3 regions of the Kitasatospora sp. NPDC051914 genome follow, and region 3 is predicted to be linked to each of the others. Evidence: riboswitches for the same ligand, from Rfam matches in the RefSeq annotation. Region 3 holds a riboswitch; each other region holds the start of a gene.

The links. Region 3 has a riboswitch for thiamine pyrophosphate ahead of thiO (glycine oxidase ThiO). Riboswitches for the same ligand answer to the same signal wherever they lie in the genome.
Region 1: it holds a riboswitch for thiamine pyrophosphate, as region 3 does, so the genes downstream of both, AB0M03_RS16825 (cytosine permease) here and thiO (glycine oxidase ThiO) in region 3, are expected to answer to the same signal.
Region 2: it holds a riboswitch for thiamine pyrophosphate, as region 3 does, so the genes downstream of both, thiC (phosphomethylpyrimidine synthase ThiC) here and thiO (glycine oxidase ThiO) in region 3, are expected to answer to the same signal.

Annotation. Positions count from the first base shown of each region.
Region 1 covers NZ_JBFAXX010000022.1:97,127-104,387, forward strand. The annotation lists tRNA gene AB0M03_RS16815 (tRNA-Ser) at 215-300, opposite strand; gene AB0M03_RS16820 (trypsin-like peptidase domain-containing protein) at 361-2,037, opposite strand; TPP riboswitch at 2,283-2,425, shown strand; gene AB0M03_RS16825 (cytosine permease) at 2,418-3,797, shown strand; gene AB0M03_RS16830 (glycerophosphodiester phosphodiesterase family protein) at 3,969-4,715, shown strand; gene AB0M03_RS16835 (ATP-binding protein) at 5,063-5,527, shown strand; gene AB0M03_RS16840 (DUF5926 family protein) at 5,674-6,654, shown strand; gene AB0M03_RS16845 (bifunctional DNA primase/polymerase) at 6,878-7,261, opposite strand, start outside.
Region 2 covers NZ_JBFAXX010000041.1:61,477-68,737, reverse strand. The annotation lists gene AB0M03_RS25540 (DUF5994 family protein) at 1-214, opposite strand, end outside; gene AB0M03_RS25535 (CBS domain-containing protein) at 518-943, shown strand; gene thiC (phosphomethylpyrimidine synthase ThiC) at 1,012-2,823, opposite strand; TPP riboswitch at 2,819-2,951, opposite strand; partial or broken gene AB0M03_RS25525 (flotillin domain-containing protein) at 3,152-3,523, shown strand; gene AB0M03_RS25520 (VC0807 family protein) at 3,723-4,415, opposite strand; gene AB0M03_RS25515 (ketoacyl-ACP synthase III) at 4,625-5,635, shown strand; gene AB0M03_RS25510 (glycosyltransferase family A protein) at 5,632-6,372, shown strand; gene AB0M03_RS25505 (class I adenylate-forming enzyme family protein) at 6,384-7,261, shown strand, end outside.
Region 3 covers NZ_JBFAXX010000007.1:118,500-125,760, reverse strand. The annotation lists gene AB0M03_RS07275 (polyprenyl synthetase family protein) at 1-724, shown strand, start outside; gene thiE (thiamine phosphate synthase) at 930-1,574, opposite strand; gene AB0M03_RS07265 (Rv2175c family DNA-binding protein) at 1,574-1,939, opposite strand; gene AB0M03_RS07260 (FAD-dependent oxidoreductase) at 2,054-3,199, opposite strand; TPP riboswitch at 3,325-3,437, shown strand; gene thiO (glycine oxidase ThiO) at 3,432-4,586, shown strand; gene thiS (sulfur carrier protein ThiS) at 4,580-4,804, shown strand; gene AB0M03_RS07245 (thiazole synthase) at 4,807-5,604, shown strand; gene pknB (Stk1 family PASTA domain-containing Ser/Thr kinase) at 5,729-7,261, shown strand, end outside.

The sequences.
Region 1 (7,261 bases), on a different contig from region 3:
TCAATGGCCGGGAAGAGCAGGCCAACGCCGTGATCGAGCGCTTCCTCAACGGCGAGGGCCCGGCTCGTCGGACGCCGAATCCGTTCCACGGGTGTTCCACACGCCCTGATCAGGAGGGGTGCACGAGTGGGACGGTCCGGGACGGGAAACGCGAAGGGCGGGTGCCGGTTTGCTGACGGCACCCGCCCTGATCAGGCAGTTTCACCCACCTGCGCGGAGGGTGTGGGATTTGAACCCACGGTGACCAGAGGCCACGACAGTTTTCAAGACTGTTCCCTTAGGCCGCTCGGGCAACCCTCCTGGCGGAGGTCAGCCTAACGGGTCGGAGCGGGTTCGGTGCACTCCGTTTCCGGGACGCGGTCAGTTGTCACCCTTGCGCTCGCCGAGGGTGACGGTGGTCTTGGCGGCCTTGCCGTCGCGGGTGTACTCGACCTCGACCTTCTCGCCGGGCTTGTGCGTCCAGATCTCGGAGACCAGGGTCGGGCCGCTGTCGATCGGGATGCCGCCCAGCTTGGTGATGACGTCGCCGGCCTTGAGGCCGGCCTGGTCGGCGGGGCCGCCGGGGGTGACGGCCGGGGTGCCCTGGACGGCGGCGGTCTGGATCTGGGCGCCGTCGCCCTTGTAGTCGTCGTTGCGGAGCACGCCGAGGATGGCGTAGACCGGCTGGCCGTCCTTGATGAGCGTCTCGGCGACCCACTTGGCCTGGTTGATCGGGATCGCGAAGCCGAGGCCGATCGAGCCGGCCCGGCCGGAGCCGCTGGTGTTGGACTGGATCGCCGAGTTGATGCCGATCACCGCGCCGGAGGCGTTGAGCAGGGGGCCGCCGGAGTTGCCGGGGTTGATCGAGGCGTCGGTCTGCAGGGCGTTCATGTAGGAGGCCTGGGCACCCGTCTCGTCGCCGGAGGCGACCGGGCGGTCCTTGGCGCTGATGATGCCGGTGGTGACGGTGCCTTCGAGGCCGTACGGGGCACCGATGGCGATGGTGGCGTCGCCGACCGCGACCTTGTCGGAGTCGCCGAGCGGCAGCGGGTTGAGCTTGTCCTTCGGCGGGTTGTCGAGCTTGATCACGGCCACGTCGTAGCCCTGGGCGCGGCCGACCACCGAGGCGGTGTAGGACGAGCCGTCGGAGAACTTGACGGTGAGCTTGCCGCCACTGGCTGCCGGGGCGACCACGTGGTTGTTGGTGAGGATGTGGCCCTCGGTGTCGAAGACGAAGCCGGTGCCGGTGCCGGACTCCTGCGAGCCCTGCGCCTTGATGGTGACGGTGCTGGGCAGCGCCTTGGCGGCGATGCCGGCGACCGAGTCCGGTGCGCGGTCGGTGACCTTGCGGCTGTCGCTGACGCTGACCGTGGTGCTGGTGCGGCTGGTGCCGCCGGAGCTGTCGTCGCCGGTGACGGCGGCACCGATGGCGCCGCCGGCCACGCCCGCCACCAGGGCGACCGCGGCGATCAGCGCGACCATCCCGCCGCGCTTGCGGCGCGGGGGCTGGCTGCCGGCCGAGGCGTACGGGTGGCCGGGGCCGCCGGGCTCGCCCGGGTTGCCCGCACCGGGAGTGCCGGGGCCGCCCGCCGGGTGCCCCCAGCCGCCGACCGGGTGGCCTGCGCCGAAGGGGTGGTGCACCTCTCCGGTGGGCATCGGCGGCGCCGGCGGCGGGGCCGAGGGCGTGCCGTACGGGTCGGTGGAGGCGACGGGCGGAGCCGCGTAGGGGTTGGCCGGCTGCGGCTGGACGGGGGGCGCCACCACGGGCGGCGGGGCGTCGATGTACGGGGACGGCGCGGCCGGGGCCGCGGGCGGCGGGGCGTCGATGTAAGCGGGGGCCGCGGGGGCGGCCGGCGGCGCGTCGATGTACGGGGACGGCGCGGCCGGGGCCGGCTCGCTCAGCTTGCTGAGGGCGAGCGTCGGCGCGGACTCAACGACCGGCTGCGGCACGTCGGCCGCCGCGGTGTCGGGAGCCGGAACCACCGTACGGGGCTCGCCGGAGGGCTGCTGCTGCGCCTCCTGCGGCCCGGTGGATCCACTCGCGTGCTCGGTGCTCAAGGACGACCTCCATAGCTGACAGGACCTTGGCCCACAGTGTTTCGCATGTCGGATTCGGTTGCCGTAAGGAGCCCCCTGAAGAACGTCTAAGAATCCTTAGGCGTCCCTGACAGGATGCCTCCGACCTGCACCGGAGCGGATCCGCACGGCGGCGGCGCGCGGATGTCGGCCCGCGGTCCCGCGATACGGAACGGAAACCTCCGGGCCTTGGCGTTCCCGGCGGGTCCGGCTAGCCTGTCGTCCCAATCTGAACACGCGGGAGCTTGGACCTTCCAGGCTGAGAGTGCGCCGATCGACCGGCCGGGTCCGTTCCGGGCCGGACGAGGGGGCGCTGACCGCCTGAACCTGTCCGGGTAATGCCGGCGTAGGGAGTATCGGCCATGACGGCTGTTTCGCCTGCCCCTGTTCCCGGTGTCGAGGCCGGTCGGCGCGTCGAGGCGCCGCTCGTCCTGGACACCGCCCCTCCGCGGACGCTCGACTTCCGCGCCCAGTTCGCGCTGTGGGCCAATCTCGGCGTCAGCCTGATCGGCTTCCAGAGCGCGGTCACCGTGCTCGGCCTCCCCGGCCACGAACTCTCCTTCGCCGCCGCGGTGACCGCGATCGTCGCGGGCACGGTGATCGGTACGGCGATGCTGGGCGTCGCGGCGCTGATCGGCGCCCGCACCGGCGCGCCGGCCATGGCGATGCTGCGCGGCCTGTTCGGCACCCGCCTCTCCTACGTCCCGACGGTGCTGAACATCCTGCAGTGCATCGGCTGGGGCGTCTTCGAGCTGATCGTGATCGCGGGCGGCGCGCAGACCGTGGCCGGCACCCAGGGCTGGCGCTGGCTGTTCGTGCTGCTGGCCGGCGTGCTGACCACGGTGCTGACCATCTGGCCGCTGGGCTCGATCGCGGTGCTGCGCAAGTACGTGGCGGTCGCGGTCGGCGTGGCGATGGTGTACTTCACCGTCCAGCTGGGCCGGCAGGGCTTCCCGGACCCGGGTGCGGGCAACTGGGACGGCTTCCTGTCCGCGACGGACGCGATCATCGCGGTGTCGATCTCCTTCGTGCCGCTGGCCGCCGACTACACCCGGCACGCCCGCACCCCCGGTTCGGCGTACTGGGGCACCTTCGCCGGCTACTCGCTGGCGCAGGCCTGGTGCTACATCCTCGGCCTGATCGCGCTGCTGCAGTCGGGCGGCGACACCTCGAAGATCTTCTCCTCGTTCACCGGCGTCGCGGCCGGCTGGGTGTTCCTCCTGGTGCTGGTGATCCGGGAGACCGACCAGTCCTTCGCGAACGTGTACTCGACCGCGATGTCCGTCCACAACCTGCTGCCCAAGGTGGACCGGCGCCTGCTCACCGGCGGCATCGGCGTCCTGGTGACGCTGCTGGCGCTGCGCATCCAGGAGGGCGAGTTCTACGCCACCTACGCGAACTTCCTGTACCTGATCGGCGCGGTGTTCGTGCCGCTGCTGGCGGTGCTGGCGGTGGACTACTTCCTCGGCGCCGGCCGGTACGGCTGGAACACCTCGCAGGACGCGCCGTCCCGGTGGCCGATGCTGCTGCCGTGGGCGCTGGGCTTCGCCACCTACCAGTTCATCGCGCCGACCGGCATCGCGGACTGGTGGACCGGCTTCTGGAAGGACCTGCAGTCGGCGCTGCACTTCACCCCGCAGCCGTGGACCTCGGCCTCGCTGTTCGGCTTCCTGGTGCCGGCCCTGGCAACCTGGGCCCTGGCACTGCTCACCTCGCGCCGGACGGACCGCACCGCGGCCTGACCCGCGCAGCCCCGCCGGGGCGCCGGACGGAGCTGTTCACCGCGGGTTTTCCGTGGCGAATCCGTCCCGACATCGGACCACTCGTAGGGTGTTGATGTGGACACTCAGAAACTCCGTCAGGCCGCCCCGGCCGCCGGCGGCCAGGCCCGGGACCGCCGGGCGGTCAAGGTCATCGCCCACCGGGGCTCCTCCGCCGCGCTGCCCGAGCACACCCTGGAGGCGTACGCCCGGGCGCTGGAGGACGGCGCGGACGGGCTGGAGTGCGACGTCCGGCTGACCGCCGACGGCCGGCTGGTGTGCGTCCACGACCGCACCGTGCAGCGCACCTCGGACGGCCGGGGCGTGGTCTCCGCCATGACCCTGGCCCAGCTCTCCGAGCTGGACTTCGGCTCCTGGCACTCGCCCGGCACGCCGCGGCCGAGCTCGATCCTCACCCTGGAGGGGCTGCTGGAGCTGGTGGCCGAGGCCGGCCGCCCGGTGGAGCTGGCGATCGAGACCAAGCACCCCACCCGCCACGCGGGCCGGACGGAGGCCGAGCTGGTGCGGCTGCTGGACCGCTTCGGGCTGCTGCCGCGCACCCCGGAGGAGTCCACCGTCCGGATCATGAGCTTCTCCGAGCTGTCGCTGCACCGGATCCGCCGTGCGGTGCCCGCGGTGCCGACGGTGTACCTGCTGGAGCGGCGGCTGCCGGTGCTGGGCCGCACCCGTGCGCTGCCCGGCGGGGCCGGCATCGCCGGGCCCGGCATCGAGCTGGTGCGGCGCAACCCCGGGCTGGTGACGGCGCTGCGCCGGGCCGGGCACCGGGTGCACGTCTGGACGGTGGACGAACCGGCCGACGTCGAGCTCTGCGTGGAGCTGGGCGTGGAGGCGCTGATCACCAACCGCCCGCGCGAGGTGCTGGCGCAGCTCGGCCGCTGAGCGCGCGACCCCGGCGGATCGGAGTGCAAGGAGCGCGCACGGGGGAGCGCAAACTGCTGACGGATGCTCAGAGAACGCTCAATTCCTAAGACTTTCACAACGGACCGTAAGCGGTTTATCAGAGGTTGAATACCGTGCGTCGCGGCCTCTTGAAATGTCCGCGAGTGATCGCCCCGCGGCTGTTTCCGACGCATTCTCCAGGGGCATCCATCCCTCGGCAGACGCTGAAGGAGGTCCCGGGGGTGGCGTTGATGGTGGCGCGTGCTGTGCCCGAAAAGGTAGGGCCGACTTCGTCGACCATGGCGGTGCCGCACGGTCCGGCAGGCGTCGGAGCGGCACGGCGGAGGATGCGCAGCGAGCTCGGCGATCGCTCGATACCGGACACGGTCATCGACGACGCGGTGTTGATCCTCTCCGAACTGCTGAGCAATTCCTGTCGATACGCACGGCCGCTGGGAAAGCTGGAGGAACTCGGCGATCGGACGGCGGCCGGCATGGTCGACGCACTGCTCACCCGGTCGGTCACGGTGTCCGGGAACGGCACCAGGGAACGTCCGGGCGAACCCGGTCAGGACGGAATCCTGGTCCGCTGGTGGACGCATGCGGACGGCCTCACGGTAGAGGTCACCGACGGCGGGGCGAGCACCCGGCCGTTGCCCGCCAGCCCTTCGTTGACCGCCCGCGGCGGCCGCGGGCTGAGCATCGTCGGCAAGCTGGCCAGTGCCTGGGGCGTCCGCGACGCGCCCGGCGAGGTCACGGTCTGGGCCGCCCTGGCGCTGCGGCCGGACAAGCGGGACGAACCGGCGGCATAGCGGCGGCGCGGCAACGGGCCGGCGCGGGGCGTGCGGGGCGGGGCGGCGCTGCGGCCGGTCGGGCGCGGGGGTGCGTCCGCACCGGGGCGCGGCACGAACCTCAGTAGGCTGCGGGTGCACTGTCGCCGTACCCGGGAGCCGAAACCATGGCCAAGAAGGCCGCAAAGTCCTCGTCGCAGACCAGCACCGCCACCGCCACCGGCGAGATCCCGGTCGTCGGCGCGCGCGAGAAGTGCCCCTGCGGCTCCGGCCGCCGGTACAAGGCCTGCCACGGCCGGGAGGCCGCGCACGCGGTGCAGGAGCTGGTGCACCGCCCGTTCGAGGGCCTGCCGGGCGAGGCGGACTGGGTCGCGCTGCGCGAGCTGGTGCCGGCCGCGACGGTGCCGCTGGCGCTGGCCGCCGGGGTGACCGACGGCGCGGTCGGCGAGGTGCCGTCGGTGACGCTGGCGACCGTGCTGCCGCTGGCCTGGCCGGCGCTGCGGCGCGCCGACGGGTCGATCCTGCTCGGCCTGCAGACCCAGTCGGGATCGGGCGACCTGAGCCGGGACCTGGCGGACGCCCTGGAGCTGGCGCTGGCCACCGAGCCGGGCACTCCGGTGCCGTCCCGCCGGACGGTGCCGGGCGGCCGCCGCCTGCAGGACCTGCTGGACACCTCGGCCGAGTTCACCCCGGCCGTGCACACCGGCTTCGAGTTCTGGCTGGAGGACGCCGAGTCCGCGACCGGCGAGGTCGCGGCCTCCCTGGAGCGCGCCAACGCCTCGGCGATCCCGACCGAGAAGGTCGCCGGCGTGGACGCCGCCTACTGGTGCGGCACCCCGGACAAGAACCACCTGCGCTGGGTCATGACGGTGCCGGAGGAGAAGCTGCTGGACGCGCTGGCGCGGCTGGCCGCGGCCGACCGGACCTCGCTGGGCGAGGGCACCAAGCTGGTCGGCTCGTTCCGTGCGCACGGCCTGACCGTGCCGGTGTGGGACCTGCCGCTGGAGTTCACCGCGGCGGACTGCGAGAAGCCGGCCGCCGAGTTCGCCGGGCGACTGGCCGAGGCGCTGGCCGAGACCACCCCGCTGAGCGCGGAGGAGCGCCGGGCCCGGGCCAACCTGGTGAGCCGTCAGATCACCCTGAACTGACGGGGAATGTGACTCCGGTCACATTTCTGGCGGCGGGACGAAAATGCCAGGTCGGCCATGGGCGGACAAATTGGCTCCCCGCCGGATCTTTGTTACTGTTTAAACAGTCCGGTCGCTGGTGCATCCCCCGTCGCCAGCGACCGGATTTTCCATTCCCGCGGAGCCCGTGTCGTCGGCCCGCGGAGCCCCTGCCGCCGGCCCCGCCCCGGGTGGGAGCCGCCGCTCAGTACGCCAGCCGGCTGCCGTCCGGCTCGGCCACGCTCGCCGCGATCAACCCCTCCAGCAGGGTGCCGACCTGAGGCAGCCACAGCCCGTCCGCGGCCGGCGGTGACACCCAGTGCACTCCGCCGGAGCCGGTCTGCGAGGGCGGCAGCAGCACGTACCCGCCGGTGCCGTGGTAGCGCAGCGAGCCGGGCACCCAGGGCCGCTCGGCGAGCAGCCCGCCCAGCTCCTCCAGCGTGAACGGCGCCACCAGCAGCGCGTACCGCGACGGGGTGGCCAGGACGGGGCCCACGGGCACGCCCAGCTCGGCGAAGTACCGCAGCACGCGCTCCCCCGCGGCGGTCGGCAGGCTCACCGCGCACACCGTGCCGCCGGTGGCGGCCAG
Region 2 (7,261 bases), on a different contig from region 3:
CGTTCGCCACGACGGACTGGGGCACGCCGTCCCAGGCCGAGGTGTCGAGGCCGGCCCGGATGATGCGTCCGAGGTGGGCGCCGAGCGCGGTGATCAGGTCCGGCAGCTCGGCGAGGACGTGGTTCGAGCGGGGCCACCAGGCGCCGTCGAAGACGCCCTCCCGCGACATGGTCGGTTCCAGTACCAGGCGCGGCAGCAGCGGGACACCGGGCACCGACCACGGTTCGGGAGAGGGGGGCTCAGGGAGGGGGATCGGCATCATGAGGGGGCCGCCCGTCCGGTCCACGAGGGACCAATCATGACCCAGGGCGACGCCGGCGCTGATGCCGGTGTGCGGAATGTCCTCGGTTGTCTCCCACGGTACTCCGCAGCGGTCTTCCCCGGGCCGCCCGCCACAGGAGTAGCCTCGAAGACATCCAGGGCATCCCGCATTCCGGTATCCGTTCCGGCTTCGTTCTGGGTGAATGACAGCCCGGCGGCCCCGAACGGGCAGCCGGAGACGGGAACGGTGGACACCGTGACCACTCACCCCTCGCAGTCGGCACGGCTCGGCCACGGCCTCACGGTCGCCGACGCCATGGATCCCTGCGAATACCAGATAACCGATGACAGCACCGTCGACCAGGCCAACGACATCTTCCGCAGCGCCCACGTGGAGTACCTGCTCGTCCGCGACCACAACGGCCGGTGCGAAGGACTGGTCACCCGCACCGGACTCCACCCCTTCCTGACCCGCTCCTGGTACACCGAGCGAACCGCGATCAGCACCACCACGCACCAGCGCGGACCGTTCACGTGGCCGACCATGGGCTTGGCCCTGGCCGCGATCGCGATGCGGATCAAGCACCTGACGGTCTGGCCCGTCGTCGACGAGGACGGCTACCTCCTCGGCGTGCTCACAGCGGACCGCGTCACCGGCCTCCTCGCCACCACGCCCGTGTGACCCGTCGCGCTGGGCCGAAGCGCTGTCCTGGGAGCCCCCTCCGCCTCCCAGGACAGCGCGGTCCGCCGTCAGTCCGCCAGCGGCAGGTAGACCCGGTTGCCCTGGGCGGCGAACTCCTCCGACTTGGCCTTCATGCCCTCTACGGCCTCCGCGTCGTACTCGGGCTCAGGGGCACCATCGCCGTACTTCTCCGTGATGGTTCGACTGATCTTCATCGAGCAGAACTTCGGACCGCACATGGAACAGAAGTGCGCGGTCTTGGCCGGCTCGGCGGGCAGCGTCTCGTCGTGGAAGTCGCGGGCGGTCTCCGGGTCGAGGGCCAGGTTGAACTGGTCCTCCCAGCGGAACTCGAAGCGCGCGTCGGAGAGCGCGTCGTCCCAGGCCTGGGCGCCGGGGTGGCCCTTGGCGAGGTCGGCGGCGTGGGCGGCGATCTTGTAGGTGATGACGCCGGTCTTGACGTCGTCCCGGTTGGGCAGACCCAGGTGCTCCTTGGGCGTGACGTAGCAGAGCATGGCGGTGCCCCACCAGGCGATCATCGCGGCGCCGATGCCCGAGGTGATGTGGTCGTAGCCGGGGGCGACGTCCGTGGTGAGCGGGCCGAGGGTGTAGAAGGGCGCCTCGTCGCAGATCTCCTTCTGGAGGTCCATGTTCTCCTTGATCTTGTGCATCGGGACGTGGCCCGGGCCCTCGATCATCACCTGGACGTTGCGCTCGCGGGCGATCCGGCCGAGCTCGCCGAGCGTCTGCAGCTCCGCGAACTGGGCCTCGTCGTTGGCGTCCGCGATCGACCCCGGGCGCAGGCCGTCACCGAGCGAGAAGGTGACGTCGTACGCGGCGAGGATGTCGCAGAGCTCCTCGAAGTTGGTGTAGAGGAAGTTCTCCTCGTGGTGCGCCAGGCACCAGGCGGCCATGATCGAGCCGCCGCGGGAGACGATGCCGGTCTTGCGGCGGGCGGTCAGCGGCACGTAGCGCAGCAGCACGCCGGCGTGGACGGTCATGTAGTCGACGCCCTGCTCGCACTGCTCGATGATCGTATCGCGGTAGACCTCCCAGCTGAGGTCCTCGGCCCGGCCGTCGACCTTCTCCAGTGCCTGGTACAGCGGCACGGTGCCGATCGGCACGGGGGAGTTGCGCAGGATCCACTCGCGGGTGGTGTGGATGTTGCGGCCGGTCGAGAGGTCCATGACGGTGTCGGCGCCCCAGCGGGTCGCCCAGGTCATCTTCTCGACCTCCTCCTCGATGGAGGAGGTGACGGCGGAGTTGCCGATGTTGGCGTTGATCTTCACCAGGAAGTTGGTGCCGATGATCGCCGGCTCGACCTCGGGGTGGTTCACGTTGACCGGGATGACGGCCCGGCCGCGGGCCACCTCGTCGCGGACGAACTCCGGGGCCAGGCCCTCGCGGAGGGCCACGAACTCCATCTCGGGGGTGATCACGCCCTGCTTGGCGTAGGCGAGCTGGGTGACGGCGGTGCCGGCCCGGCCGCGCAGCGGGCGGCGGGGGCGGCCGGGGAAGACCGCGTCGAGGTTGCGGAGGTTCCCGCCGCGCGGCGAGGTGTGCTTGATGCCGTCGTCCTCGGGGCGGGCCTCGCGGCCCTCGTACTCCTCGACGTCGCCGCGCTGGCGGATCCAGGGGTCGCGCAGGGCGGGCAGGCCGCGCCGCACGTCGGCCTCGTAGGACGGGTCGGTGTACGGGCCGGAGGTGTCGTACAGCGGGACGGTGCGGCCGTTGGTGAGGAGGACCTCGCGGTACGGGACGCGGAGGTCGGGACGGCTTCCCTCGCGGTGGGCCTTGCGCCAGGCCGGGGTGGGGTAGCCGGTGGACGCGCTGCTGACGCCCCGGCCGGAGGCAGACTGCGGCTGTGCTTCAAAGATGGTCATCAGACCCTCTACTCCCTACGCCGGCATTACCCGGTCAGGTTCCTGCGGTCGGCGCAGCGGTCGGTTCGCACACATGCGATCCGTTCAGCGCCCTCTCAGCCCGGTGCTCCGAGCTCCCGTTGGTTGCGGGCGGGTGCCCGCAACAAGACGTCAACACCGTAGCGGCCGCATCCGGGCAGGTCCAGACGGGTTCCGGCCAGTGGACCGGCGCGGCAGACTGGCCGGCATGGTGGGCAGCACGGGGCGGGTGACCGGCCGGATCGGGCCGGGACTGGTCGGCGGGGTGATGGTGTACGTCCGCGAGCGGAACGGCACGGAGGCGTTCCCGGCCAAGGGCTTGGCGGCCGCCGAGGCGGCCCGCGCGCTGGGCCTGGCCGAGGCCGAGGCGATCAAGGCGCGGGCGGCGGCCCTCGCCGAGAACCAGGAGGCCGTGGTCGCCCAGCAGTTGGCGGAGAACTGGCCGGACATCGTCCGGGCCGGCGCGGAGGCCCTCGGGAACGTCGAGCACATGGTGGTGCTGAACGGCGCGAACGGCATGGCGGACATGCTCGCCAAGGCGCTCACCATGGGCGGTACGGGCCTGGGCCTGGCCCGGCAGCTGCTCGCGGCGACGCAGCCGCAGCAGCGGCCCGCCGCCGAGCCGACGGCGGCGGGCCGGGTGAGCCACCCGATCCCCGTCCAGGAGGGCTCCGACGACTAGGGATTGCACCGCGACGGCCCGCCGACCGCGCAGTGCGGTCGGCGGGCCGTCGGCTTCGGGCCGGGTGGTCTCCCCGTCGGGGGTGAAGCCGGTGTCGTAGTTGATGCCCCTGGCGCGCACGGTGCCTCCCCCGGTGGGTGTTTCGGGCCTGCGAGGGCCTGCGGGTTCCTGTGGGCCTGCAATCCCTGTACGGGGGAGGTCACTCGGACTCGGCGATGACCTGCTCGGCGATCCGCCCGGCGAAGACGTTGCCTCCGAGGATGCCCACGGCGATCGCGGCCACCAGGAAGACGGTGCCGAGCCAGACCATGGTCTCCACCGGCACGGTGTAGGCGCCGACCACCCGGGCGACGCACTCGGCGACCAGTGCGGAGCCCCAGACCAGCGAGAAGTTGCGCTCCTGCTTGCGGAAGGCAGCGGAGCCGGCGGCCAGGCGCTCCCAGGCGGCGGCCCGGGCGGCGATGCCCTTGACGACGAAGGGCTTGAGGCCGGCGGTCATCAGCGGCTTCCCGGCGAAGGCGGAGACGATGACCGAGAGGCCGATGACGCTGCTGATCGCACCGTCCTTGGCGAGCATCAGCCGCGGGTCGCCGCTGATCGCGGAGAGCGTGATGCCGACGGTGTTGACCACCAGCATCACCAGGGCCAGCCCGTTGAGGCTGCGGTTGCGGAGCAGTCCGGCGACGGTGCGGACGGCCGGGACGGCGCTGCTGACGCCCAGCGAGGCGACCAGGCCGAGGCCGAGCAGGCCGTGCGCCGCGTAGTAGACGCCGAGCGGCACGGCGACGTCGACCAGCAGGGGCTTGAAGGCGTCGAGCCTCGACGCGCCCGCCCCGGCCTGCCCGTTCTGCCCGGTCTGCTCGATCGTCGCGCTGCTGGTGATGGTGGCCATGGTGTCCGCTCCCCGTGTCGGTGGTGCCCGTTCTCCCGATGCATCGAGAATCTCGCGGCGGGGGTACCGCCCGGCAGTGTCGGCCGCACCGGGATCCGCATGACGGATGTCACGGCCCGGGCCCAGCACGAAGGTCGGGGGTGATCACCGGTCCGGGCTGAGTACGGGTACTCAGGCCGCGGGCGTCCGGCGCCCGGCAGCATGGTGGCATGGACCTTCGAATTCCGAGCGTGGGCATCACCGCGGTGGGCTCCGGCCTGCCGGCCCGGGTGCTGACGTCGCAGCAGCTCCAGGACGAGGTGGTGGCGGGCAGCGGACTCCGGCTCCCCGAGCGGATGTTCGAGAAGGCCACCGGTATCGCCACCCGGCGGTTCGCCGCCGACGACGAGTACGCCTCCACGCTGGCACTGGCCGCCGCACGCAACGCCCTCGGCAACGCCGGGTACGACCCGCTCGACATCGACCTGCTGGTGTACGCCTCGGCCACCCGGGACGTCTGCGAGCCGGCCACCGCCCACCTGGTGCAGGCCGAACTCGGCTCCCGCGCCCACGCCTTCGACGTCTCCAACGCCTGCAACAGCTTCATCAACGGCATCGACGTGGCCCGCGCGATGATCCTCGCCGGACGGGCCCGCCGGACGCTGGTCGTCACCGGCGAGACCCCGAGCCGGGCGATGCGCCGCGACCCGTCCGGGCTCGCCGACTTCCGGGACGGCTTCGCCGGCTACACCTTCGGCGACGCGGGCGCGGCCGTGGTCGTCGAACCGGTCGAGCGCGGCGGCATCCTGGACGTGGAGACCGAGACCGCCTCCGAGCACTGGGCGGTCGGCGGCATACCCGGCGGCGGCTCGCGGCACCCGCGCGGCGACGAGTACAGCTACTTCCGGGGCGGCGGCAAGGAGTTGAGGGGCGTCTTCGAGAAGATCGGCGGCGACATCCTGACCCGGGTCGCGGCCCGCACCGGGCTCGGCTGGGACGCGTACGCCCGGGTGCTGGTGCACCAGGTGACCGTGCCCTACCTGGAGCGCTTCGTGGAGCTCACCGGGGTGCCGCAGGAGAAGCTGGTGCTCACCGTGCCGGAGCTGGGCAACGTCGCCAGCGCCACCCTCGGTGTCCAGCTCGACCGCATCCACGGCGGGCTGCGCTCCGGCGACAAGGTGCTGATGGTCGGCCTCGGCGGCGGCGTCAGCCTGATGACCATGGTGTGGGAGGTGCCGTGACCGCGCTCTGGGTGATCGTGCCCGCCTACCGCGAGGAGGCCCGGATCGGCGAGACCCTGCGGGCGCTGGCCGCCCAGCGGGACACCGACTTCACCCTGCTGGTGGTCGACAACGCCTCCGACGACCGGACGGCCGCCGTCGTCGAGGAGTTCGCCGCGAACGCGCCGTTCCCCGTCCGGGTGCTGGTCGAGCCGGAGAAGGGGGTCGGCTGCGCCGTCGACACCGGCTTCCGGCACGCGATCGCCCACGGCGCCGACCTGCTGGCCCGCACCGACGCCGACTGCCTGCCCGAACCCGGCTGGACGGCCGCCGCCCGCGCCGGGCTGCTCGCCTCCCGCGGCCTGGTCTGCGGCCACATCACCGCCCGCCGCGACGAGCACGGGCCGGTCGGCCGCCGGCTGTTCCGCACCCTGGTGGTGCTCGGCGCCTTCTTCGGCCGGATCCGCCCCGCACACCACCGCCGGCACGGCTTCCTGGTGCCGTACCGGATGCATGCCGGCAACAACATGGCGATCACCGCCGACCTGTACGAGGCGGTCGGCGGCATGCCGCGCCGGCCCTCGCCCACCGACCGGACGTTCATCAACCGCGTCCGCCGCCACACCACGGCCATCGTGCAGCGCCGCGACATGGTGGTGCAGAACTCCACCCGCCGCATCCGCGCCTACGGCGTCGTCGGCACCGCCCGCTGGTACCTGGACCGCGGCAGCGGCGGCCGCGGCGTCGACCCCCGATGAAGGAGCCGGACGTGCTCGACCACCTCACCCGCGTCCTGCGGGACGGCGCCGACCGGCCCGCCGTCCTCGGCTGCACCCGCAGCGGAGCCGTCCGGGTCCGCGCCCGCTGCGGCGAGATCGCCGACCTCGCCGACGCGTACGCCGCCGCACTCCACCACGGTCACGGGCTCGCCGCCGGGGACACCCTCGGCGTCGCCGTCCGGCCCGGCCCGCGCGCGCTCGCCCTGATGCTCGCCGCCCACCGGCTCGGCCTGCGGGCCGCCGTCCTCGACCCCTCGGCCGGCCCGGACGTGCTGCTCGCCCGCCTGGAACTCGCCCGCCCGGCCCTGGTCGTCGCGGACGCCGCCGCCCAGGCCGTGGCCGGCTGGGCCCGCGGCCTCGCCCGCCGCGCCTCGCTGGAACTGCCCCGTCTCGACGCGCTCGGCCCGGTCGCCACCGCAGGACCGCGCCGCCCCGGCTGCGCCCCCGCCCTGCGCACCCCCGGCGGCCGCCCGCCCGCGCCCTACGACGGCGACGGCGACGCGGTGATCGTCTTCACCTCCGGCACCACCTCCGCCCCGCGCGCCGTGGTGCACACCCGCGCCTCGGTCGCCGCCGGGATGCGGGCGGTCGCCGGGCTGGTCCGCCCGCAGGCCGGGCAGGCCGTGCTCGGCGGCACCTTCTTCGTCCTCGTCCCCTCGCTGGCGGCCGGCGCCACCGTCGCCCTGCCCGCCCGCTCGCCCAAGGTGCTCGGCCGGCAGGTCCGCCGCCTCGCCCCCGCCGAGACCTATCTGACACCGCCCCAGCTGCGCGGCCTCGACCAACTCACCGGCCGGGTCTGGACGGGCTCCGCGCCGGCCTCCGCCGGACTGCTGCGCCGTGCCAAGCAGGCCGGCGCCACCGAGGCCTG
Region 3 (7,261 bases):
GCGCGGCGACCGCGAGCAGTACGGCGCCAGCGCGGCCGTGCTCCTCGGCGACCTGCTGCTCATCTGGTGCGACGAACTCTTCCAGTCCTCCGGGCTGCCCGACGAGGCCGTCCGCGCCGCCAAGCCCGTCTTCGACCTCATGCGGACCGAAGTGATGGTCGGCCAGTACCTCGACGTCCTGGAGCCCGTCGCCGGCGACTCCGCCGACGACGGCGCCCTCGACCGGGCGCAGACCGTCCTCCACTACAAGTCCGCGAAGTACACCATCGAACGGCCGCTGCAGACCGGCGCCCTGCTCGCCGGCGCCGGACCGGAACTCGTCGAGGCCTACAGCGCGTTCGGGCTGCCGCTCGGCGAGGCCTTCCAGCTCCGCGACGACCTCCTCGGCGTCTTCGGCGACCCCGCCGTCACCGGCAAGCCCGCCGGGGACGACCTCCGCGAGGGCAAGCGCACCCTCCTCGTCGCCCACGCCATGCGGGGCCTCTCCCCCGCCGACGCCCGGCACCTCGACGAACGCCTCGGCGCGGCCGACCTGGCCCCCGAGGAGATCCCCGTCCTGCGGGCGCTGGTGGAGCGCAGCGGAGCCGCCGACCGCGTCGAGGCGCGCATCGACGAACTCGTCCACCAGTCCCTCACCGCCCTCGACGCCGCCCCCCTCGCCGACGGCCCCGCCCGCCCCACCCTCCTCGCCCTCGCCGAAGCCGCCACCGTCCGGAAGCACTGACCCGGAGAGCTCGATCAGGGGCGCGGGGAACTGCGCAGTCCGGGCTGGGCCCACCGAGCCAGAACGGCAAACCACAAGAAGGGGCGCGGGGAACTGCGCAATTCGGATGCGGGTCGTCGTACGGAAACCGGCTCGGCCCGTACCGTCGTGATGCCCGCTCTCGGACTGCGCAGTTCCCCGCACCCCTGACGGGCCGGCTTGGCCCTCAGGCGTTGCGGAGGCGGCGGGCCAGGGAGGCGGCTGCTGCGCCCGGGTCTTCGGCGGCGGTGATGGCGCGGACGACGACGATCCGCCGGGCGCCGGCCGCGAGGACCTCGTCGAGGTTGGTCTCGTCGATGCCGCCGATGGCGAACCACGGACGGTCCGTCACGGCCTTGGCCGCGTAGGAGACCAGGCCGAGGCCGGGTGCGGGCCGGCCGGGCTTGGTGGGGGTGGGCCAGACCGGGCCGGTGCAGAAGTAGTCGACGCCCGGTTCGGCGATCGCGGCGTCGACCTCCGCCTCGGCGTGGCAGGACCGTCCGATCACGACCCCTTCACCGAGGATCGCGCGGGCGGCCGGCACCGGCAGGTCGTCCTGCCCGAGGTGCAGCACCTGCGGCCGTGCGGCGTGCGCGACGTCGGCCCGGTCGTTGACGGCGAAGAGCTTGCCGTGGCGGCGGGCGGCGTCGGCGAAGACCTCCAGGTACTCGAGTTCCTGGCGGGCCTCCAGACCCTTGTCGCGGAGCTGGACGATGTCCACGCCGCCCGCGAGCACCGCGTCGAGGAACGCGGGCAGGTCGCCCTGCTCGCGCCGGGCGTCGGTGCACAGGTACAGCCGGGCGTCCGCCAGGAGCTCGCGCGGGTCGGCCATCAGAGCGCCATCGCCTGGGCGCGGCGCTTGACCTCGGTGGCGCGGTTCTCGTGCAGGGCCTGGATGGGGCTGCCGGGCAGCGACGGGTCCTCGGTGAAGAGCCACTCGAGGATCTCCTCGTCGTTGAAGCCGGAGTCCCGCAGCACGGTCAGGGTGCCGACGAGGTGCTTCACCGGGCCGTCGGGGGTGATGAAGGCCGCGGGCACCTGCAGCGACTTGTTCTCCCCGCGGCGGACGGCCAGCAGGGTGTTGGACTTCACCATGTTGCGGACCTCGGTGACCTGCACCCCCCACAGCTCGGAGATGTCGGGCAGGTACATCCAGGCCGGGACCAGGGCGTCAATCTTGGGATCGATCTCACTCACGGCACCAGACTGCCACCTGCCGGGCCCCGCGTGCACGCAGCCCGCACCGGGCGCGGGTGACCGATGACGGATCGTGACCGGACGGCCGCCGGGCGTCGGGGGCCGGGCGCCGGGTCAGGCGGCGGCGGACTTGAGTTGCACCTCGGGGTCGGCCGCGCGGGCCGGGTCGAGCACGGTGCCCTTGTCGATGAGCCGCTTGGCCTGGTTGAGGTCGCGCGGCCGGTCGACGGCGAGCAGGGCGGTGAGGGCGCCGTCGCGCAGCCACAGCACCGACCAGGTGGGGTCGTCGGGCGTGCCGCGCCACAGGAGTTCGTCGGCGTCGCCGTGCCGCCCGGCGTACTGGACCATGCGGCCGAACTGCTCGGACCAGAAGTACGGCACCGGGTCGTACGCGGCGTCGGAACCGAGCAGCGAGGCGGCGGCCGCGGCTCCGGAGTGCAGGGCGTGGTCCCAGTGCTGGACGGTGAGCCGGGTGCCGGAGCGGGCGGAGGGGTAGGAGACGCAGTCGCCGGCGGCCCAGACGCCGGGGGCGGTGGTGCGCAGCCGTTCGTCGGCGAGGACGGCGCCGTTCGTGTCGAGGGCGACGCCGGAGCCGGCCAGCCAGCCGGTGGCGGGGCGGGCGCCGATGCCGACGACGACGTGGTCGGCCGGGACGTGGCTGCCGTCGGCGAGCAGCAGGCCGCCGGGCTCGACGGCGGCGACGCCGGTGCCGCAGCGCAGGTCGATGCCGGCGTCCGCGTACCAGCGGGCCATCAGCGCGCCGAGTTCGGCGGGCAGGGCGCCGGGCAGCGGGGCGGGCCCGGCCTCCACGACGGTGACGCGGCAGCCGAGCCGACGGGCGACGGTGGCGGTCTCGGCGCCGATCCAGCCGGCGCCGACCAGGGCGATCCGGGTGCCGGGGGTGAGGTCGGCGCGCAGCGCGAGGGCGTCGTCGACGGTGCGCAGCAGCCGGGCGCCGGCCGCGCCGGGCAGTTCGACGGCCTCGGCGCCGGTGGCAACGACCAGGGCGTCGTGGTCGAGCGGGCCGGCGTCTGTGTGCAGGACGCCCGGTTCGAGGCCGGTGGCGCGGCGGCCGAGGAGCAGCTCGACGCCGAGGTCCTCCCAGTCGATGTCGAAGGCGGTGCTGTCGGTCTTGCCGAGCAGGACGTCCTTGGACAGCGGCGGCCGGTCGTAGGGGCGGTGCGGCTCGTCGCCGACCAGGGCCACCCGGCCGCCGAATCCCCCCTGCCGCAGTGCGAGCGCGCACTGCGCGCCGGCCATGCCGGTGCCGACGACGACGACCCGGTCCGTGCTGTTCAGCTCTGCCACGGCGGCCACCCTATCGGCCGGGGTGTCCAGCCCGTGTACGCCCTTTCGGGGTGGGCGACACCCGGCGTTATGGTGGGTGCACACCACACGGGAGCCCGGTGCACCGGGCTGAGAGGCGGGCTGGAGCGGCCTGCGACCGTCCGAACCTGATCCGGGTCATGCCGGCGAAGGGAGAATCAGCGACGTGGCACGGTCCCATTCCGACGTGCTGGTGGTCGGCGGCGGCATCATCGGGCTCGGCGTCGCCTGGCGGGCGGCGCAGCGCGGCCTGTCGGTGGCGCTGGTCGATCCCGCCCCGGGCGGCGGTGCGGCGCAGGTCGCCGCGGGCATGCTGGCGCCGGTCACCGAGTTGCAGTACGGCGAGGAGCCGCTGCTGCGCCTGGGGATGGCGTCGAACGAGCGGTACGAGGCGTTCGCCGCCGAGCTGACCGAGGCGACGGGCCTGGACACCGGGTACCGGCGGACGGGCACGCTCGCGGTGGCGCTGGACGCGGACGACCGCGAGGAACTGCGCGAACTGCACGCCTTCCAGGGCCGGCTGGGCCTGGACTCGCAGTGGCTGACCGGGCGGGAGTGCCGCCGACTTGAGCCGATGCTGGCTCCGGGCGTCCGGGGCGGGCTGCTGGTCACCGGGGACCACCAGGTCGACGGCCGGCGCCTGGCCCGCGCCCTGGTCGCGGCCTGCGAGCGGGCCGGGGTGGTGCTGCACCGGGCGAGCGCCGGGGAACTGCTGGTCGAGGACGGCCGGGCGGCGGGCGTGCGCACCGACGGCGGCGAGGAGCTCGCGGGCGACAGGGTGGTGCTGGCGGCGGGCTGCCGCAGCCACCTGCTGCCGGGCCTGCCGGAGGGTGTGCTGCCGCCGGTCAGGCCGGTGAAGGGCCAGGTGCTGCGGCTGCACGTGCCGCCGGCGTACCGGCCGTTCCTGTCGCGCAACGTGCGGGCGGTGGTCCGCGGGCAGCACATCTACCTGGTGCCGCGGGCGGACGGCGAGCTGGTGATCGGCGCGACCAGCGAGGAGCAGGGCTTCGACACCACCGTCACCGCCGGCGGGGTCTACGAACTGCTGCGCGACGCACACGAGTTGGTACCCGGTCTGACCGAGCTTCCGCTGGTGGAGACCGGCGCCGGGTTGCGCCCGGGCTCGCCCGACAACGCGCCGCTGCTCGGCCCGACCGCGCTGCCGGGGCTGGTCGCCGCCACCGGGCACTACCGCAACGGGGTGCTGCTGACGCCGGTGACCGCCGACCTGCTCGGCGAGTACCTGGCCACCGGGAGCGTCCCCGGACTCGCCGCCCCCTTCTCCCCCGACCGTTTCCACTCGAAGGCCCTCGCATGCTGAACACCGAACCGGCGCCCGTCCCCCTGTCCGTCAACGGCGAGCCGCGCGAGCTGCCCGCGGGCACCACGCTGGCCCAGGTGGTGGCCGAGGTCAGCGCCGCGAACACCGGGGTGGCGGCCGCGGTCAACGAGGCCGTGGTGCCGCGCGGGGCCTGGCCGGCGACCGTGCTCGGCGCGGGCGACCGGGTGGAGATCCTCACCGCCGTCCAGGGAGGCTGACGATGGCCGACGACCTGCTCACCATCGCGGACACCACCTTCACCTCGCGCCTGATCATGGGCACCGGCGGCGCCCCCAGCCTGGACGTGCTGGAGCAGGCGCTGCAGGTCTCCGGCACCGAGCTGACCACGGTGGCGATGCGCCGGGTCAACGCCTCGACCCAGGGCTCGGTGCTGGACGTGCTGGCCCGCAACGCGATCCGGGTGCTGCCGAACACCGCGGGCTGCTTCACCGCCGGGGAGGCCGTGCTGACCGCCCGTCTGGCCCGGGAGGCGCTCGGCACGGACTGGGTGAAGCTCGAAGTGATCGCGGACGAGCGGACGTTGCTCCCCGACCCGATCGAACTCCTGGACGCCGCCGAGACGCTGGTCGACGACGGCTTCACCGTGCTCCCGTACACCAATGACGACCCGGTGCTGGCGCGGAAGCTGGAGGACGTCGGCTGCGCGGCGATCATGCCGCTGGGCTCGCCGATCGGCTCGGGCCTCGGCATCCGCAACCCGCACAACTTCCAGCTGATCGTGGAGAGTGCGGGCGTGCCGGTGATCCTCGACGCCGGCGCGGGCACCGCCTCGGACGTGGCGCTGGCGATGGAACTCGGCTGCTCCGCGGTGATGCTGGCCTCGGCGGTGACGCGGGCTCAGGACCCGGTGCTGATGGCGGACGCCATGCGGCGCGCCGCGGAGGCCGGGCGCCTGGCCTACCGCGCGGGCCGCATCCCGCGCCGCTTCCACGCCGAGGCGTCCTCCCAGATGGCCGGCCGCGCCCACCTCGACACCCGCGAGCACCCGGCGTTCTAACGCTCCGGGGCACCCCGCGCCCCCGGGGGCGCCACCGCATGTCTCAACATCGGCACAACCCGGCCCGGGGCCGCGCCGTCCCGAGCCGAGGGTCACCCCTGCGCCCTACACTCCTCGGGTGGACATGACGCTCGACGACCCCCTGATCGGTGCCCTGCTCGACGGCCGGTACCGGGTGGATCGCCGCATTGCCGTCGGGGGCATGGCCACCGTGTACCGCGGCACGGACACCCGGCTGGACCGGGTCGTCGCGCTGAAGGTCATGCACCCCGCGCTGGCCGCCGACGGCGGCAACGAGTTCACCGGCCGGTTCATCCGCGAGGCGAAGGCGGTCGCCCGCCTCTCCCACCCGAACGTGGTGAACGTCTTCGACCAGGGCGCCGACGGCCGGGCGGTCTTCCTGGCGATGGAGTACGTGCCCGGGCGGACGCTGCGCGACCTGCTGCGCGACCGCGGGGCGCTGTCGGCGCGGGCCGCCCTGGACATCCTGGAGCCGGTGCTGGCCGCGCTGGGCGCCGCCCACCGGGCCGGCCTGGTGCACCGGGACGTCAAGCCGGAGAACGTGCTGATCACCGACGGCGGCATGGTCAAGGTCGCCGACTTCGGCCTGGTCCGCCTGCTGACCGGCACGGAGGGCGCGGGCGACGCCGTCACCAGCACCACCTCCACCGGCACCGTGCTCGGCACCGTCTCCTACCTCGCCCCCGAGCAGATCCGCCAGGAGGGCCCCACCGACCAGCGGGTCGACGTCTACGCGGCCGGCATCCTGCTGTACGAGATGCTGACCGGCGCCAAGCCGCACACCGGCGAGAACGCCATGCAGGTGATCTACCGGCACCTCAACGAGGACGTTCCGGCGCCCTCGCTGGCCGCACCCGGCGTCGGCCGGGAGCTGGACGCCATAGTGGCCGCCGCGACCGCCCGCGACCCGGAGGCCCGCCCCTGGGACGCCGTGGAGCTGCTGGCCGCGCTGCAGCGGGCCCGCCGCGCGCTCACCCCGGCCCAGCTGGACGCCGAGCCGCCGGCCTCCACCCGGCCGACCCCGCAGTACCCGACCGGTGAGATCACCGCGGTGGTCGACCGGCCGGTGGAGCGCACCAGCGTGCTGGACGTACCCGCCGACCTGCTGACCCCGCCGCGCCCGTACGACGAGACGGTGCCGGCCCGCCCTGCGCGGGCACCGCGGCCGCCGCGCTCGCGCACCCCGCTGATCTGGACCGCGGTGATCGCCGTGGTGCTGCTGCTGGTCGGCGGGGCGACGTACCTGCTCTCGGACGGGCTGTACACGACGGTGCCGAGCGTGCTCGGGCAGACCGAGGCGCAGGCGGTGTCGACCCTGGACGGGGCGGGGCTGCGCGGCACGTTCAGCCAGCAGTTCAGCGAGACCGTCAAGGCCGGGCAGGTGATCTCCACCGATCCCGGGGTGGGTGCCCGCGCCCGCAGGAGCGATCCGGTGAAGGTGGTGCTCTCCAAGGGTCCCGACCGGGTGCCGGTGCCGTCCGTGGAGGGCCTGCCGGTGGAGCGGGCCCGCAAGGCGCTCACCGATGCCCGGCTGACCCCGGGGACGACCCGCGAGGAGTTCGACGACGACGTGCCCGAGGGTTCGGTGATCAGCGCGGAGCCGGGCGCCGGCACCTCCGTCAGCCCGAACACCCCC